3 regions of the Halalkalibaculum sp. DA3122 genome follow, and region 1 is predicted to be linked to each of the others. Evidence: riboswitches for the same ligand, from Rfam matches in the RefSeq annotation. Region 1 holds a riboswitch; each other region holds the start of a gene.
What was found. A riboswitch is a leader RNA that binds a small molecule or an ion and turns the genes downstream of it on or off. The one in region 1 is predicted to bind thiamine pyrophosphate.

Region 1 (5,462 bases):
GGAAGATCCCGCAGGTCGCTCTTTCGCAATGGTAAGAACGAATCTTATCCATTCTTGTTTATGGGATGTTACTTAATGGGAAATCAAACTTAATTTATGTCGAGATGAAAATGAAAAGCTTTTTAGTATCTGTTTCGCTGTCGTTCGCACTGATGTTTGCATTCGCTTACTCCGCTTCTGCCCAGGAACGGGCGACCAACGAGGCGAGAGTAAGTCCCAACGCCTCGGTAAGCCAAACCATTGGAACAACCCAGGTAACCATTACGTATGGGCGCCCCAGCGTAAAGGGACGCCAGGTTTTTGGCGGACTGGAACCCTACGGTAGTGTCTGGAGAACCGGGGCGAATGAGGCCACCACCATCACGTTTTCCGATGATGTCCTCATCGAGGGAGAGCCGCTGCAAGCCGGAACATACGGCCTGTTTACCGTTCCTGGTGAAGATGAATGGGTCGTCATATTCAACAATGTTCCCAACCAGTGGGGTGCATTCGATTATGACAGCAGTGAGGATGCCCTTCGCGTGAAGGTTTCCCCGGAAGAGGCTCATCACATAGAACAACTGATGTTTTACTTTGAGGATGTTACCAGTGACTCCGGCACTGCGGTAGTACACTGGAGTACGATTAAAGTGCCTTTTACGATAGAATCAGCATCCTGACGTCCTATTAAAAAAGTAGAACAAGATACCAACACCACCTCTGGTGAGGCTATATCTCATCACGGTATTCTTTTACTGTTTACGTTTCTATGGGGAGCCAACTTTATCCTGGCCGAAGTGGCGCTAAAGGAGATGGCTCCCATCTCCTTTAGCGTCTCCCGTTTTTTTATGGGCGGGGTGGCGATGCTGAGCGTTCTCTATACCCAGTGCTATTATGATGCCAAGGTAGCAGATAAACCGTTCCGTTTTTTCCCGCAGATTGAAAAAGGAGACTGGTTTCGGCTACTGCTGGTTTCTGTATTCGGGGCCACCCTGGCTCCCTGGCTCGGTATCGAGGGACTGGGCCTTACCCATGGCGCACGGGCTTCTATCTGGCTTGCCCTTGGACCCGCTATCAGCACCGGTTTCGGATACCTGTTGAGTACAGAAAACATGGGGAAATCCGGCATAGCGGGGGTTACCCTGGCGGGGCTGGGGACCGTTACCCTTGCCTACGACGGACTAATGGTGGAGGGCTACTGGCTCGGCGATCTTCTTCTCTGTATCGCCCTGATATTGACGGTGGTGGAACTTCACCTGATCAAGCCCCTGGCGCGTAAATACGGGTCCATCAGCATGGTTGCCATGCGGACGCTCATCGGGGGCAGCCTCTATCTGTTTATTGCATCTCCCTCACTGATTCAGGAGCCCTGGCTTAACCTGGGCATGTGGACCTGGATTGCCATCCTTGCCGGAGGGGCTGTGGGGGTGGGCGTAGGGCAGTGGGTCAAAGTTCGGGCCCTCCGCTCTCTTGGACCCACGCAGGTGGTAATCTACGGGAATCTCGTCCCCATCGCCGCCCTCCTCATCGCCTGGCTGTCCGTCGGTCAGAATCCCTCGCTCTTCGAAATTATCGCCTGTATTTTAATTATCGCGGGAGCTATCCTGATCCAGGTTATCGATGCACGGAGGACAAGAAGAACGAAATCGAAGGAGGACGATGAACTCTCCGTGGTTTCCAGCGCCAAGCAGGAGTAGCAAAGACTGCAGGAAACGTGAACCGGGTGTCACCATCCCCCTTTTCAAGACTCAAAACTCCATCTTAACCTGCAACATCGCATTGCGCCCTGCCTGCGGATAATAATAATTAAAGTGCTGCTCTTCTTCTCCTGCCACCCATCCGAAGGTATAACCGTTGGTCTCGTATTTTTCACTCAGCAGATTGTTAATCTGGAGCGTTAACTGTACCGCCCGGGCAAAGGGAATGTCGACAAAGCGGTATCCCAACCTGACATCATGCAAAACGTAGGGATCCAGCGACCGGCTTTTGGTCTCGGTATTGTCGAGGTACTGGCGTGACACATATTTACTGATCAGTTCCGCAGAAAACTGGTCTTCGGTAAAACCGAATACCGAATTTCCGATAACAGCCGGAGAAAATGAAAGAGCTGTATTTTCATAGGTTGCCACCTCCTGTCCGCCCAGGTAGTAGGTATAATTTTCAATCCTGTTGCGGCTGAACGTGGCATTCCCGGACCACTCAAGTCCCCGGTACAGTTTTGTGCCCACCTGCAGCTCAACACCTGCACGGTAACTTTCAGGGACATTCTGACGGATGCTGGCACCCACATCGTTGATTTCGCCTGTCAATGCAAGCTGGTTCCTGTAGTTCATATAATACAGGTTGACCGCTCCAAAAAACGTGCTGAATGAGGCGCGGTAGCCCAGCTCCCAGTCATAGAGCGTTTCATGGCTGGGGCGACTTTCCGGCGTGGAGTTGACATACTCTTCGCGCGTAGGCTCGCGGTTGGCCACACTGAACGATGCGTATACCCGCTGCCGGTCATCCACCCGGTAGACCAACCCGAGTTTGGGATTCAGGAAGCCAAGCCGGTCGCTCTGTCGCACATCAACAATCTGCTCGGATCCCCCCGAAGTCTGGGTATCCTTGCCCAGAAAATCATAGGTTATTTCACGGAACTGCAGGTCCAGGAAACCGCTCAGTGTTTCCGTAAAATAGTATTGACCTTTACCATAGATGTTGAAGTCGGTTTTAAACCCGTTGTTGTTATAATAGGTTTCCTCGATACGGCTGTCGCCGGCGTAGCGCGCCCAGATCACCTCGCCAAAATGGTCGCCGTCATACTCATTATATCCCCCGCCCAGTGTTACCGACCAGCGATCCGCAACCCGGTAATCGGTGGAAAAGACAATCCCGTAGAAGTGATTATCCAGCCACCGCCGGCGTACCAGGTCACTTTGGGTGATGGTCTGGCCGCCGATCTGAATCGGCCCGATACCGTAGGTTGCGAGGTCATCTTCGTCGCGAAACTCCTCGTAATAGCCCCGGCCGTAGGTGTAGTGAAACGAGGCGTTGGCATTCCAGCGGTCCGCCAGCTGGTATGAATAGTGGACCTGGTAGTGATCCTGCTGGTAGTTGTCGGTTTGGTCCTCGTAGGTAAACTCGTTGAACTGCCGGTTGCCCACGTTGTTGCGAAAATGTACAGCCTTTTCCCCGGCTATGCCGAGACTGGTTATATACCTTTCAAGCTGATCTGAATTCCCGTTCAACACCGGTTCCGGCACGCCATTCCACGCCTGATAGGTTTCCTCTACGCCGGAGAGCACATCGACCTTGAGCAGACTTCGCTCACCATTCCGGGAACCGCTCAGGTAGATCGATTTCAGGTCGGACGTCGCCCGGTCGATATACCCGTCCGAGATGATTTTGGAGAGGCGACCTTCAAACTGCCAGCCGTTTTCCATCAGGCCCGAACCCAGCTGTACATTTATTTTTTGAGTGTTGAATGAGCCGTAGCCGGTATTGACCTCCCCATAGGGCTCGGGGGTCATCGTCGAGGTCTGGATATTCATCGTGCCCCCGAACGCTCCCGCGCCGTGAGTTGAAGTGCCGACTCCCCGCTGGATCTGGATATTTTCCACCGACGAAGCCAGATCAGGGAGGTCAACCCAAAAAACTCCATGCGATTCCGCATCATTCAGCGGAATTCCATTAATCGTGACGTTGATACGCGTGGGATCGACGCCGCGAATACGCAGGCCGGTATACCCGATCCCCGTCCCGGCATCTGACGTGGTCGTCACCGATGGGGTGGAGCTGACCAGGTATGGGATATCCTGGCCGAGATTCCTCTTTTCGATCTCTTCGCGCTCGATATTTTCGTAGGCCATCGGTGAGGCCTCATCCACCCGCAGCGCCCGAACAAACACTTCGCTGCTCATCACCGATTCCGGAACAAGGGCAATGCGGAGATCGCCGCCTCCCCGCTCCTCAATATTAATCGATTTTGACCTGTAGCCAACAAATGAAACCGTGACTTTTTTTAATCCACCATCGACCAGGAGCAGCTTAAAACTGCCGTCCGCGGCTGTTGTGGTCCCGTTTTGGGTGCCCTCCTGGACAACATGGGCCCCTGCGAGGGGCTCGCTGGACCGGGCATCGATGACAGCCCCCGCGACAGTCTGGCTCAAGGCCGTATTCTGGTTAAAAAATTGAATAAAACACAGGAATACCGCTCCTGCTGCAAAACGTGTGATGTGAGTAAACATGAAAAAATCCTCCATCTTATTTGTTTATAAGAGGAGGAGGTAAACTTGCAAGAAGTGCTGAAGCATGGGAACTCCAGGTTTCCCTACGCCGGTGTTAACCGGTTCAGGTTCTTAGGGTATGATCTCAGCCCGCTGTTGCAAGCACCCCCAACCATTGTGAGTGTGTATTTGTATGTGCCGTAAATATAATGCTACTCGAAAATCTTTCAAAGATAAATACCAGAGGGTTTTGCAAAACCCTCACTTCTTCGTTCTGAGGGAGTTGTACTCCCGTTAAAAGCTCAATAAGGTCGACAGTACAACTCCCTCCCAACAAAATAGCAGGTTCTGCAAAGGTCTTTGCCAATCATTTTATATTGTAACAAAGTGATTTACTGTTGCAACTTTCATGCTGTATTCCCGATTTTCAGGTACTGCTTAACTCAATTGTTGCTATGAACGGTAGAACCCCGGTATTACTGGCATTCATGTTCTTTTTTATTTCATGCGGACCGGAACAGTCGTCCCCGGAAGCGCCCCAGGCACGACTTTCCGCCACCATTGAACCCGGCGATATCAGGACCCATATCCAGTTTCTTGCCAGTGATTCGCTGCGGGGCCGTGCAACAGGCACGGCCGGGGAAGCGATCGCAGCCAACTACATTGCCGATGCCTTCAATCAATTCGGGATTGCACCACTGGGCGAAGACGATACCTACTTTCAGCCTTTCACCGTGACCACAGACCATCTCCACAATCCGCCCCAGGGGGATACCTCCCGGCAGCGGGAACGGCCTCTTCTCTCCCGGAACGTAGTGGGAATCATAAACGGAAGCGAAGAACCAGATTCCTACATGATCATCGGCGCCCATTATGACCACCTCGGCACGGGAGGATACGGCTCGCTCGCCAACCGGCGACGGAACCAGATCCACAACGGAGCCGATGACAACGCCTCCGGCACGGCGGGCATTCTTGAACTGGCGCAGTACTTTTCGGTTAATTCTCCCCGAAAAAGCTTGGTCTTTGTTGCATTTTCAGGGGAAGAGATCGGCCTGCTGGGATCGCAGCATTTTGTCGACCAGCTGCCGGTACCGGCAGAGCAGGTCGAGGCGATGATCAACCTCGATATGATCGGGCGACTGCAGGATAACAAACTGCTCATTTTCGGCACCGGCTCCGCTGAGCGGTGGGAGCAACTCATAGCAGAAGCCAACACCGACTCGCTTCAGATCGAGACTTCGGCAGATGGAACGGGAGCCAGCGACCACACCA
Region 2 (5,462 bases), on a different contig from region 1:
CCGGTCGAATTCAGGAACATTTTCAACATCTTCGGCCAGCTCCTCCAAAAAGCGCGGGTACAGGCGCAGACTCTCCTGCCCCAGCTTCATCAGCTCGATCTCCTCGAACCCCACTTCTGCGTAGGGAGCCAGCATCCCCGCTGCCGCCCGGCTGGCCTCCTGCCCGACGGTGCCCTTCTCAAACAGCGTGACTTCGGCTCCCCGCCGGAGCAGCTGCCAGCCGATACTGAGTCCGATAATACCGCCGCCGATAATGCCGATTTTCATATTTTGGAATCTTTATTTGTATTCTGTCTCGGTGTTTACAGGGCGTTGTGCCTTACTTTCAACGCACTAATTCGGCTTGATACTGCCTATTCTGCCTCCTCCAACACCTCCAGCAACGGCCACTGCTCCCTGCGATAGGCGCTCTCCCAGAACATCCACTCCAGCTCGGTGGACTTGACAAACGCCTCGGTCATCTCTTCCAGTCGCTCTTTGGATTCACGCTCCGCTACCTCGTCGGTGATCTCAATAGCGCGATCCACGCTCTTGTTGAACTCTTCTCCCGCGTAGGTATCGATCCAGTCCTGGTAGGGATTCTCTTCGGCTGCATTTTCGTAGATCTCCAGTCCCACTTCCCGGTATATCCAAAAGCAGGGGAGCAAGGCGGCTATATTTACGACATTATCTTTTGTAGCTGCTGTTGAAAGCAGAAAGTTGGTATATGAAAAGCAGGAGGGAGATTTTTTGGGGTTCATCTCCGTTCCGTACTGCTCGTAAAAATTCTGGTGCAGCTGCCGCTCTACGACCACCGCCTCGCTGGCAAACTTGAAAAAGTCGTACATCTGGGTTGTGGAATCACAGCGAACGCCGGCCAGGGAGAGCGCCCTCGAAAAGTCCGCCAGGTACAGGGTATCCTGCTTCAGGTAGAACAGGAATATATCTTCGGGTAGTGTCCCATCGGTCAGTTCCCGGATAAACGGCAGTTCAAGGATGGCGTCGTACATCGGTTCAATAGTTGACCAGAGCTCGTCGGTGAATTTCATTCTGTGATCTGGATTTACTTTTCAACAGTTAGTTATGAAGGTAGTTTATATTTTCGTTACTGCCACCACTGATAAAAATGGTGCAGCGGGCCGTGACCTTCGCCTATGCTGTATTCGCTGCCTGCTCTTATGGCACCGGAGATATACTCTTTGGCGTCCTGAACAGCCTCAGGAAGCGGCTTCCCTTTTGCGAGTCCCGCCGCAATGGCTGACGAAAGGGTACAGCCGGTGCCGTGGGTATTCGGCGTATGAACTCGTTCTGCCTGGAACCAGTACACCTCCCGGCCGCTGGTGTCTTTCTCGTTCAGTACCAAACAATCGATGCTTTTCTCGTCGCTGAAGTGCCCGCCTTTCAGCAGTACGGAGCGGGGCCCAAGCTCCAGCAATTTCCGGGCAGCCGATTCCATCTGTGAGCGGTCTTCAATTTGGATATCCAGCAGGGTCTCTGCCTCCGGCAGGTTGGGCGTAATATTCGTACTCAGCGGGAACAGGCGCTCTTTTAACGTTTCAATTGCATCATCTTCAATAAGCCTGGCCCCGCTCTTGGCCACCATGACGGGATCAAGCACTATGTTGTCAACAGCATGAGTTTCCAGGCGATCCGCAACTGTTTCCATGACAGGAGTGTTGAACAGCATGCCTATTTTTACAGCATCTACGCCCAGATCACTGATAACAGTATCGATCTGCAGGGCCACAAAGTCGGGCGGCAAGGCGTGGATACCGGTGACGTCAGTGGTATTCTGGGCGGTCAGGGCGGCCAGTACCGACATGCCGTAACACCCCATCGCAGCAAAGGCTTTAAGATCGGCCTGAATTCCCGCACCGCCCCCGCTGTCAGATGTCGCGATGGTCAGTGCCCGGGCATACGTCTTGGCTGGTGTTTTTTCCATGGATAAACAGCAGTGATTTTATTTAGTGCTGTTTACCGGCAGAAGATGGGCTGAAGTTGAGGTGTCGTTTCCCTCCGCTGGTACTAACCAGGTCAAGTGTTGAGGATCTTATCTCAGCCCTTTCGCCTGCGCGAAAAAGCACTCCTAACGACAAACAGCGGTCACTAAGTGAACAAGAGGATATTACCGAAAAACACTACGCTATGCAAACGGTAAAGAAGGGCCGTGCCTTATTCAAAAGCATTAATTTCCGGATTAACTGTCTGCATTTAACTTATTGATGCGTGACGGGTAACGAGTAAAGAGTAACCCGTGATGCGCAGTAGAAGCAGCGTTACTCCTCACTTATTACTCGTTACAGATTACGCATCCTCCGACATCTGGCTTTCCAGGAGAGATTTAAACTGATCGTAGGAACGTGGAAGCTGCTGTACCTTGATGCCGTTGATAAAAAATGTGGGCGTTGAGTTCACCCCCATATTGACTCCTTCCTGCTTCTGTTCCATCACTGTTTTTTGCGTTTCTGCAGCATTCAGGTCACTTTGAAACTGCTGGACATCCAGTCCCAGTTCCTTTGCATATCCAATAAAAATCGACTGTGGATTCCCAGAACTCGACCAGTTGTCCTGGTTCTCGAACAGCATATCATGCATCGCCTTGAACTGCCCCTGGTTCCCGGCTGCCTCGGCTGCACGGGCGGCCAGCGCCGCAAACTGATGGCTGTTCAGCGGAAAGTAACGGTATTCCACCTTCAGTTTATCCCCGAACTCCTCTTTTAGTTTTTCAACAACCGGATGGTAATAGGCGCAGGCCGGGCATTGGTAGTCGCTGTACTCGGTCAGTACGATATCGGCTTCACTGTCGGACTCCTGGGCAAAGGATCCCGCCGCGGTTAACAAGAAAATAAAAGTCGAAAACGAGAGGATTTGTAGTAAACGTTTCATAAATCGTTATCTGGTTTAAGATTCGTTAAAGCTTAATCATACTAAAATGCCTGGTCAATACCTTTTCCAGGATATTAAATGCTTCTGAGATCTCCTCTTCCGTTGTCTGCTTGCCTAACGAAATACGGATGAACTCTCGTGCCTCCTGCTCATCACGCCCCAGGGCCACCATGCTGGCCGCCGGTTTTTCCGAGCCCACCGAACAGGCGCTGCCGGTCGAAATTGCCAGTCCGTAGCGGTTGCACTCGATCATGGCGTACTGCCCCTCCATGCCGTGAATACGCAGCCCAATAATATTGGGAAGGCTGTTTTCAGGGTCGCCCTCCAGGGTAACATCGAATTCACTTTCCATCAGCAGATCCAGGAACTGGTTGCGCAGGGTTCGTTCCCGTTCCAGCTCATCTTCCCGCTGCCTGGCTATATCACGGGCAGCAGCCATAAAAGCTCCAACGCCCGGCACGTTCACTGTTCCCGAAGCAAAGCCTTTTTCCTGCGTTGTTCCCGGGATCACCGGCTTCCAGCTCAAAGCAGGCCTGACGTACGCGGCTCCCACACCTTTGGGGCCGTATATCTTGTGTGCAGAAATGGAGATACTGTCCAGATGGCAGGCTTTCACATCCACCGGGATCTTGCCAAAGGTCTGCACGCAGTCGCTGTGAAACAGGATGTCGCGTTGATCCAGCAGCTTGCCGATCGACCGCAGGTCCTGTATTGTCCCGATCTCGGAGTTGCCGTGATGCACTGACACCAGGATCGTGTCTTTGCGGAGCATACTTTCCAGGGCAGAGAGCTTCACCCGTCCTTTTTGATCCACCGGTATATATTCCACATCATAGCCCTGTTCTTCCAGGAGCGCAAATACGTTGCGCACGGAAGAGTGCTCTCCCCGGGTGGTCAGCAGGTGTCCGCTCCCGTCTGTGTTTCCCTTTACAAGAGATTGAATCGCCAGCTCATTGGAATCGCTGCCTCCTCCCGTAAAGTAAATACCGCGGGATTCGGCGTTGACCATATCCCCGATCGTCTGCCGCGCCTGGTCCAGAATCTGCTGGGCCGTGGAGCCGAAATCGTGCAGGCTGCTCGAATTGCCGAAATGTTTTTTTGCTACCTCCCGGTACACCTCAATGGCACGGTCGCTCATCGGGGTGGTGGCGGCATAATCCAAATAAATCATCCGACTTAGTTAACTCGTTGAAAATGCTTATTATTAGAACTTAAATATATGGATTTAACCTCAGAAAGAAACAGGTAAGTCCGCTGACTTACTGATAATACTTCTTACCATTTGTGGAAAAGCTTAAACTTCGGGATATCATAGCAGAAGCCCTGGAAGAGGACCTGGGAATGGGTGATTTGACCAGTAGCTTTTTTGCACCGGATCACATTTCAACGGGATTTTTTACGGCGAAAGCGGATGGAGTACTGGCCGGACTTGACATAATCACGGAAACCTACCGCCTGCTGGATGAGCGTATTGAAGTAGACCTGTACCGGCAGGACGGCGACCGCATAGAGCAGGGAGAGGATATTGCGGAAGCGGAAGGCCCAACAGCGCCCTTGCTGAGTGGCGAACGGGTGATCCTGAATCTGCTGCAGCACATGAGCGGTATCGCCACGGGCACCAAACGGGCGGTAGAGGCATTGCACAGCTCCCACACCCGCGTGTGCGATACACGGAAGACCCTGCCCGGCCTCCGGATGCTGCAAAAATATGCGGTACGCTGCGGCGGCGGATACAATCACCGCTATCGCCTCGACGACGGCGTGATGCTCAAGGACAACCATATCAAGGCCGCCGGCGGTATAAGTAGGGCAGTCAGTCAGTTGCGCAATGAACTGGGGCTGATGGTGCGAATCGAGGTGGAAACGGAAACGCGGGATCAGGTGTTGGAGAGTGTTGAATCGGGCGCTGATATCATTATGTTTGACAACCAGGCGCCCCCGGAAGTGAAACAGCTTGTTGAACTGGTGCCGGATCACATTATCACGGAAATCTCGGGCGGTATCACCATCGATACCATCGGAGACTATCGTGACACCGGCGTCGATTATATTTCGATGGGGTCACTGACCCATTCGGTAACCGCACTGGATATCAGCTTTAATTTGAATGATTAGTTATCTTACATTGCATATCCCGGACATAGAGAGTTGTGTGAGAAAATGACTTTTTACAGAGATAAGATCATTGAATTTGTTTCAACGCCCGGGATGACGACAATACAGCCCATACAAACAAGATCAGCACTATGGAAACGCTAGATTTTTTACAGCAAGATGAACAGGTAAGCCTGCCGGAACGCTATCGCGAGATGGAAGAGCCTGAAATGGCGCAACGCATCCGCGAAATCAAGCAGAAGTTCGAAAACCGGCTTTTCATGCCGGGCCACCATTATCAGAAGGATGAAGTGATCCAGTTTTCGGATGCGCGGGGCGACTCTCTTAAACTGGCTCAAATCTCGGCCCAGAACAAGGAAGCAGAATATATTATCTTCTGCGGCGTCCATTTTATGGCGGAAACGGCTGATATGCTGACCGACGACCACCAAAAGGTAATCCTGCCCGATATGCGGGCCGGCTGCTCCATGGCCGACATGGCC
Region 3 (5,462 bases), on a different contig from region 1:
CCCGGTATGGGTGCGCAGATCGACAACTCTGCCGGCCATGGCCAGGTACTTATGCTCATTGCTGCCCACGCGCACCGGGGATTCATGGATCACGCTATCGTTTTGCCAAATGCGGAGTTTGAATTCAGGTATGTTCAGATCAAGCCAGGTCTGTTCGAAAAGCAGTTTCAGGCTGGTAATTCCCCGCTCCTTTAAGTCATAATAATCGGTAGCCGCCAGTGAATCGATCATCCAGGATTTATTGCGAATGATCAAGTGCTCAGAAATCGGGTAGGTGAGCAATGAGTCAAATCGAAATACGATTTTGTCCATCACCTTAAAATAGTCCTTGACCTTTACCGTATCCTTAAAAAAGTGGAGGGGCTGAGAGTTGCTTGAAGAAGTCTTGATTCCGGAAATATTCTAAAAAAAACTGTGGGTTCTTTTTTGTTGTAGAAAATCAGAAGAAGCGTAGCCGTTACTAACAGAAAAAATATGTTTCGGAATGTTGTCATGTGCATGGATCTATCTATATGATTGATCTCATATCAGAGATATATCATTAATTGGTTTCCCTGGTATTGCAGACGTTTCGCAAACCACCCCATCCTCTGATATCGGTTTCTCATCTGTTCATCCTGAACTCGATGAATGCATAAATTCTTTTCCCACTTCATCAAGTGGTACATAAACAACAAAACAGTTAAGCGGTTCATAACTTTATGTTTATTGGTGTTTATCTTGCTGGTTAAAATTTCACAATATTTTGATATCAAGAAGTGCTTATTTTATTGACAAGGCGTGTGATATAAATCCTTGGAATTTTGTAAAGTGAACTATTACATGCGGGGCTCTTACTTGTATCACTTTCTGGACACCATTGGCCGTGGAAAACTTCATAGTTCGACTGGTCTCTGACCAAATAGAATTTTTAAGTCTATCCAATCATGTGCCTATGCATTTGGATGTGGTAGTAAACCTCTCAATGAAAAATCCTTCTCTTCTATTTCGATAAGGCTGTCTAAACAAAACAACGCATTATTTTGATTTGTTTGTGTAGGTGAAAGTTGTACACTGGCTGACGAAAAAACATTACAAATAGGTTTATCGGCAGGTTCTATATTTTCAATAGTTCTTAAAGAGAGTCTTTGAAATATTGAATTTGTACAGTCGTGAGCGGCACTATGGTGTTGCTAACGGCAACCCCTGAATTAACGGCCGAGGGCTTCTTTTCGAGAACTTCCGGTTCAAGGAAATCTCAAAAGTGTGTACAAACGGCCAACTTCTGCCGACACTTGAATAGTGCCGGCATTGAAAGCCAGTGGTTGAGGGTGCCCCTTTATTGGGGCTGAGAACATACCCCTTGAACTTGACCCGGGTAATACCGGCGCAAGGAAACCGTTGGCTTTTTTGATTTGAACTCCAATATATACCGCAATTCGGTGGCTATATCTTCTCCCGTTCCTCTAGACATTATAGAGTCCAATTTACAAATAGCAACCGATCTTGCGACTACCTCTGTACCGATTGTTTCTCCCGATCTCGATGCCATCGACATCCAGAAAAAACTAACAGAACAAGCCTTTGAGTGTGCCTCCCATATCATTGTTTGTGATGGCCCCAGGTTTGTGGGATTGATACGAATTGAAGATCTGTATTCCGCTGGTGATCACTTGATGGCAAGAGATATTATGGATGAGGAACCCCCGACGATTAGACCGGGAGTAGACCAGGAAGTGGCGGCATGGACCGCGGTGCACCACAAGGAATCGGCCCTGGCGGTGGTAAACAAAGAGGGAGAATTTATCGGCTTGATTCCGCCTTATCTGCTACTACAAGTCCTGCTAAAAGAGCACGAAGAGGATTTGAGCCGGGTGGGTGGATTCTTGCAGGATACGAACAAAGCACGAACCGCGCTGCAGGAACCAATTTTCAAACGCTTTTGGCACCGGCTGCCCTGGTTGTTACTTGGGCTTTTGGGAGCGTTTATTGCCGCGAAGGTGGTGAGTGGATTTGAGTCCAGGCTTCAGGAAGAGTTAACCATTGCCTTTTTTATTCCAGGAATTGTATACCTGGCCGACGCAGTGGGTACGCAAACGGAAGCAATTATTGTACGTGGGCTCTCCGTGGGAGTGACCATCAAGAATGTGCTCTGGCAAGAGTTGCTCACCGGCATAACCATAGGGATTGTATTGGCAGCGATTTCATATCCATTTCTCCTTTGGAACTGGAGTGATCCACAACTGGCGTTTGGAACGAGTCTGTCCCTGCTTGCAGCCTGTTCCACGGCCACATTAGTTGCCATGGTACTGCCGGTTCTGTTCAACCTGATTGATATTGATCCGGCCTTTGAAATGGTCCCATCGCAACCGTCATCCAGGACGTGCTGTCTATCCTGATCTACTTTTTTATCACCACGGCCATCATGTTCTGAATAGCTATTGGACGGTACCCCACCCTCAACCTCCAACGCCAGGCCATTACAAGGGAGTTTCGCCTGAATATCCTGTGTAGGAAAACCCCTCTCAACCATTTGGTAGAAGCACCTATAGGGTTGGTAACTCGTTTTAAGGAAGTTAAAGTTATTAATGCGCAGCTTGATGCATTAATAGATTAACTCTCATCGGAGAAAACAGTCATGTTTGAGAATCGAAAAGAGGCAGGTATAGAGCTGGGCAAGGCCCTCAAAAAATACAAATCGGCAAGGCCTGTCGTGTTGGCTATTCCTCGCGGTGGAGTGGAAGTAGGGTATTATGTAGCACGAGCCTTGGAATGCGACTTTGATGTAATCATCACCCGTAAACTCGGCTATCCTCAACAGCCCGAAGCTGCCTTTGGAGCACTTGCAGAGGATGGAAGCCTGTACCTTGACCCGTGGTCAAACCAATATCTTACCAGAGATATTATTACCAATGTTCAGGCAAAGGAAAATAAGGAAATCCAAAGACGCATTTTGAAGTACCGCAATGGAAAGGAACTGCCCAGCCTGAGGAATCGTGTAGTCATCCTCGTGGATGACGGTATTGCCACTGGAGCGACCATTTTTGCTGCTCTTAGAATGTGTCGAAAGCACCAATCCAAAAAGATCGTAATAGCAGCTCCGGTTTCGGGACTAACCAGGCTCACTGCACTTGAGGCCGAAGCAGATGAAGTGGTTATACTGGATAAATATCAATATTTAGCAGCCGTTTCACAGGGATATCGTAATTTTACGAACCTTAGTGATGAAGCTGTGCAACGCTACCTGAGTAACTGGCGTAATCAAACAATAAAATCTTCTCCAGCCTAATTGGCAGGGATTTCCCTTACATGAGCTAGAAGAACATTTCTTACATGCCGTTTGGTTTCAAAGCCTATACCCATCTGTTGTTTCCTATCGTAATTTATTTGAGTAATGAATTTAACAAGGAGAACATTATGGCTTACAAAAAACTACTTTTTCAGACTTCAGCCAGGGAGAAACTCTTGAAAGGAGCTACCACTCTTTATGATGCCGTTCGCATAACCCTGGGTCCGAAATCCAAATCAGTGTTGATTGGCAAAAAATGGGGAAAACCGCTCGTATGTAATGATGGCGTAACTATTGCAAAAGAAATGGACCTGAAAGACCCCGAAGAGAATCTAGGGGCTCAGGTGTTGAAAGAAGCTGCCGAGTGTACCGGTGACCTGGTGGGGGATGGGACCTCTACATCAACAATTTTGGCTTATACTATTTTTGCCGAGGGACTCAAAAATGTGGCTGCCCGGGCCAGTGCTATCGAGTTGAAGAGAGGGTTGGACCGGGGATTAGCCGTTGCTGTTGAGGCATTAAAAGAAATTTCCAGACCGGTAAAAACACACAAGGAAAAACAGCAGGTGGCCACCATATCGGCGCATAACGATAGTGCCATTGGCGACCTGGTGGCCGAGGCTATCGATAAAATTGGGCCTGAAGGAGTGATTACGGTGGAGGAGGCCAAAGGTACGGAGACCCAGGTTGAAGTCGTAGAGGGTATGCAATTCGACCGTGGATATCTTTCCCCATACTTTGTGACAGATGCCGAGAAGATGGAAGTTGAAATAGAGAATCCCCGAATTCTGCTGTATGACAAAAAGATCAGCAATATTAAAGACTTGCTTCCCATGTTGGAAGAGATGGCCAAACAGCAGACCGGGCTTGTGGTGATCGCTGAAGATGTGGATGGGGAAGCCCTGGCCAGCCTTGTGGTGAATCGAATTCGGGGTGTCCTATCCTGCGTGGCCATTAAAGCACCGGGCTTTGGGGACCGCCGGACGGCCATGCTCCAGGATATCGCCCTGCTTACCGGCGGGCAGTTGATATCGGAATCGCTGGGCATGAAGCTTGAGAATATTACTACGGAGATGCTGGGTTCGGCACAGCGCATTTTGGTGGACAAAGATACGACAACGGTTATCGGCGGAGGTGGAGATAAAGGGGCCATCGAAGGGCGATGCAACGAGCTTCGCAGGCAAATCGAGAAATCAGATTCTGACTACGACAAAGAGAAACTGCAGGAACGACTGGCCAAACTCTCGGGTGGTGTCGCCGTTATCCGGGTGGGCGCACCTTCCGAAACGGAGCTCAAAAGCCGGAAAGAAGCTTTCGAAGATGCCATCAGCGCCACCAAGGCGGCCATTGAAGAGGGGATCGTACCGGGTGCCGGCCTGGCCTTGTTGAGAACAACTAATGCCGTTGAGGAAGAGGCCAAAAAAACAGAGGGAGATGAAAAAACGGGTATCCTCATATTGCGGAGGGCTTTGGAAGCACCCGCCCGGCAGATTGCTGAAAATTCGGGAGTCGATGACGGGGTAATCGTTGAAAAGATGATGGCCGGGGATGGGAACTATGGTTTTGATGCCGCGCAAAACCAGTTTGTCGACCTGTATAAAGCCGGTATTATCGACCCGACCAAAGTGGTTCGAATCGCGCTCGAAAATGCCGTATCGGTGGCCGGGACACTACTGCTTACCGAAGCGACGATGACTGAAGTCGAAGAAAAGCCCAAAAGCTTCCGTGATGAAGCCGCCCTGGAAGATGGTATGCTAGAGTAAAACAGGAGTAATCGGTTTTTTGGGTACCTTATTCATCTACATCGCTTGCAATATATTTCGAATAAGATGTGAGTAACGATTTACCATATTTAACCTTAGCAATATGGATGGCATACATGTAATTCAGGAATACGCATCTATGTCGGAGAAAGATGCCCCACAGAACTCCCCTAAAGAGTTCCTGACTTTTTGTGGCGTGTTGGGCCTGGGACGACTAGTCATTGAAGGGAAGGAAAATGCCGTTGAGCTCTTACGAAGAGCCGCTTCCGATGAACGCTGGCGAATTCGGGAGGCCGTAAAAAAAGCACTACAGATTATTGGGAAACATGATTTGGGCCAATTGTTTATTATCGGCAAAGACTGGATTAATGGAAATATGTATGAACAAAGAGCAATCCTAACGAGTATTTGCAGGGAGGAATTTTTACGGG

Region 2: linked by a shared signal. The riboswitch ahead of thiD (bifunctional hydroxymethylpyrimidine kinase/phosphomethylpyrimidine kinase) and the one ahead of ACG2F4_RS07635 (TonB-dependent receptor) in region 1 are both predicted to bind thiamine pyrophosphate.
Region 3: linked by a shared signal. The riboswitch ahead of ACG2F4_RS07290 (magnesium transporter) and the one ahead of ACG2F4_RS07635 (TonB-dependent receptor) in region 1 are both predicted to bind thiamine pyrophosphate.

The regions. Positions count from the first base shown of each region.
Region 1 is NZ_JBINJF010000008.1:76,307-81,768, forward strand. It holds gene ACG2F4_RS07625 (DUF2911 domain-containing protein) at 111-659, shown strand; gene ACG2F4_RS07630 (DMT family transporter) at 735-1,676, shown strand; gene ACG2F4_RS07635 (TonB-dependent receptor) at 1,728-4,130, opposite strand; TPP riboswitch at 4,272-4,367, opposite strand; gene ACG2F4_RS07640 (M28 family peptidase) at 4,643-5,462, shown strand, end outside.
Region 2 is NZ_JBINJF010000001.1:274,732-280,193, forward strand. It holds gene thiO (glycine oxidase ThiO) at 1-267, opposite strand, end outside; gene tenA (thiaminase II) at 354-1,028, opposite strand; gene thiD (bifunctional hydroxymethylpyrimidine kinase/phosphomethylpyrimidine kinase) at 1,085-1,921, opposite strand; TPP riboswitch at 1,974-2,077, opposite strand; gene ACG2F4_RS01135 (DsbA family protein) at 2,284-2,865, opposite strand; gene ACG2F4_RS01140 (IscS subfamily cysteine desulfurase) at 2,891-4,036, opposite strand; gene nadC (carboxylating nicotinate-nucleotide diphosphorylase) at 4,150-4,980, shown strand; gene nadA (quinolinate synthase NadA) at 5,112-5,462, shown strand, end outside.
Region 3 is NZ_JBINJF010000007.1:167,452-172,913, reverse strand. It holds gene ACG2F4_RS07295 (L,D-transpeptidase) at 1-312, opposite strand, end outside; TPP riboswitch at 1,297-1,392, shown strand; gene ACG2F4_RS07290 (magnesium transporter) at 1,395-2,378, shown strand; gene ACG2F4_RS07285 (phosphoribosyltransferase) at 2,618-3,268, shown strand; gene groL (chaperonin GroEL) at 3,397-5,031, shown strand; gene ACG2F4_RS07275 (hypothetical protein) at 5,171-5,462, shown strand, end outside.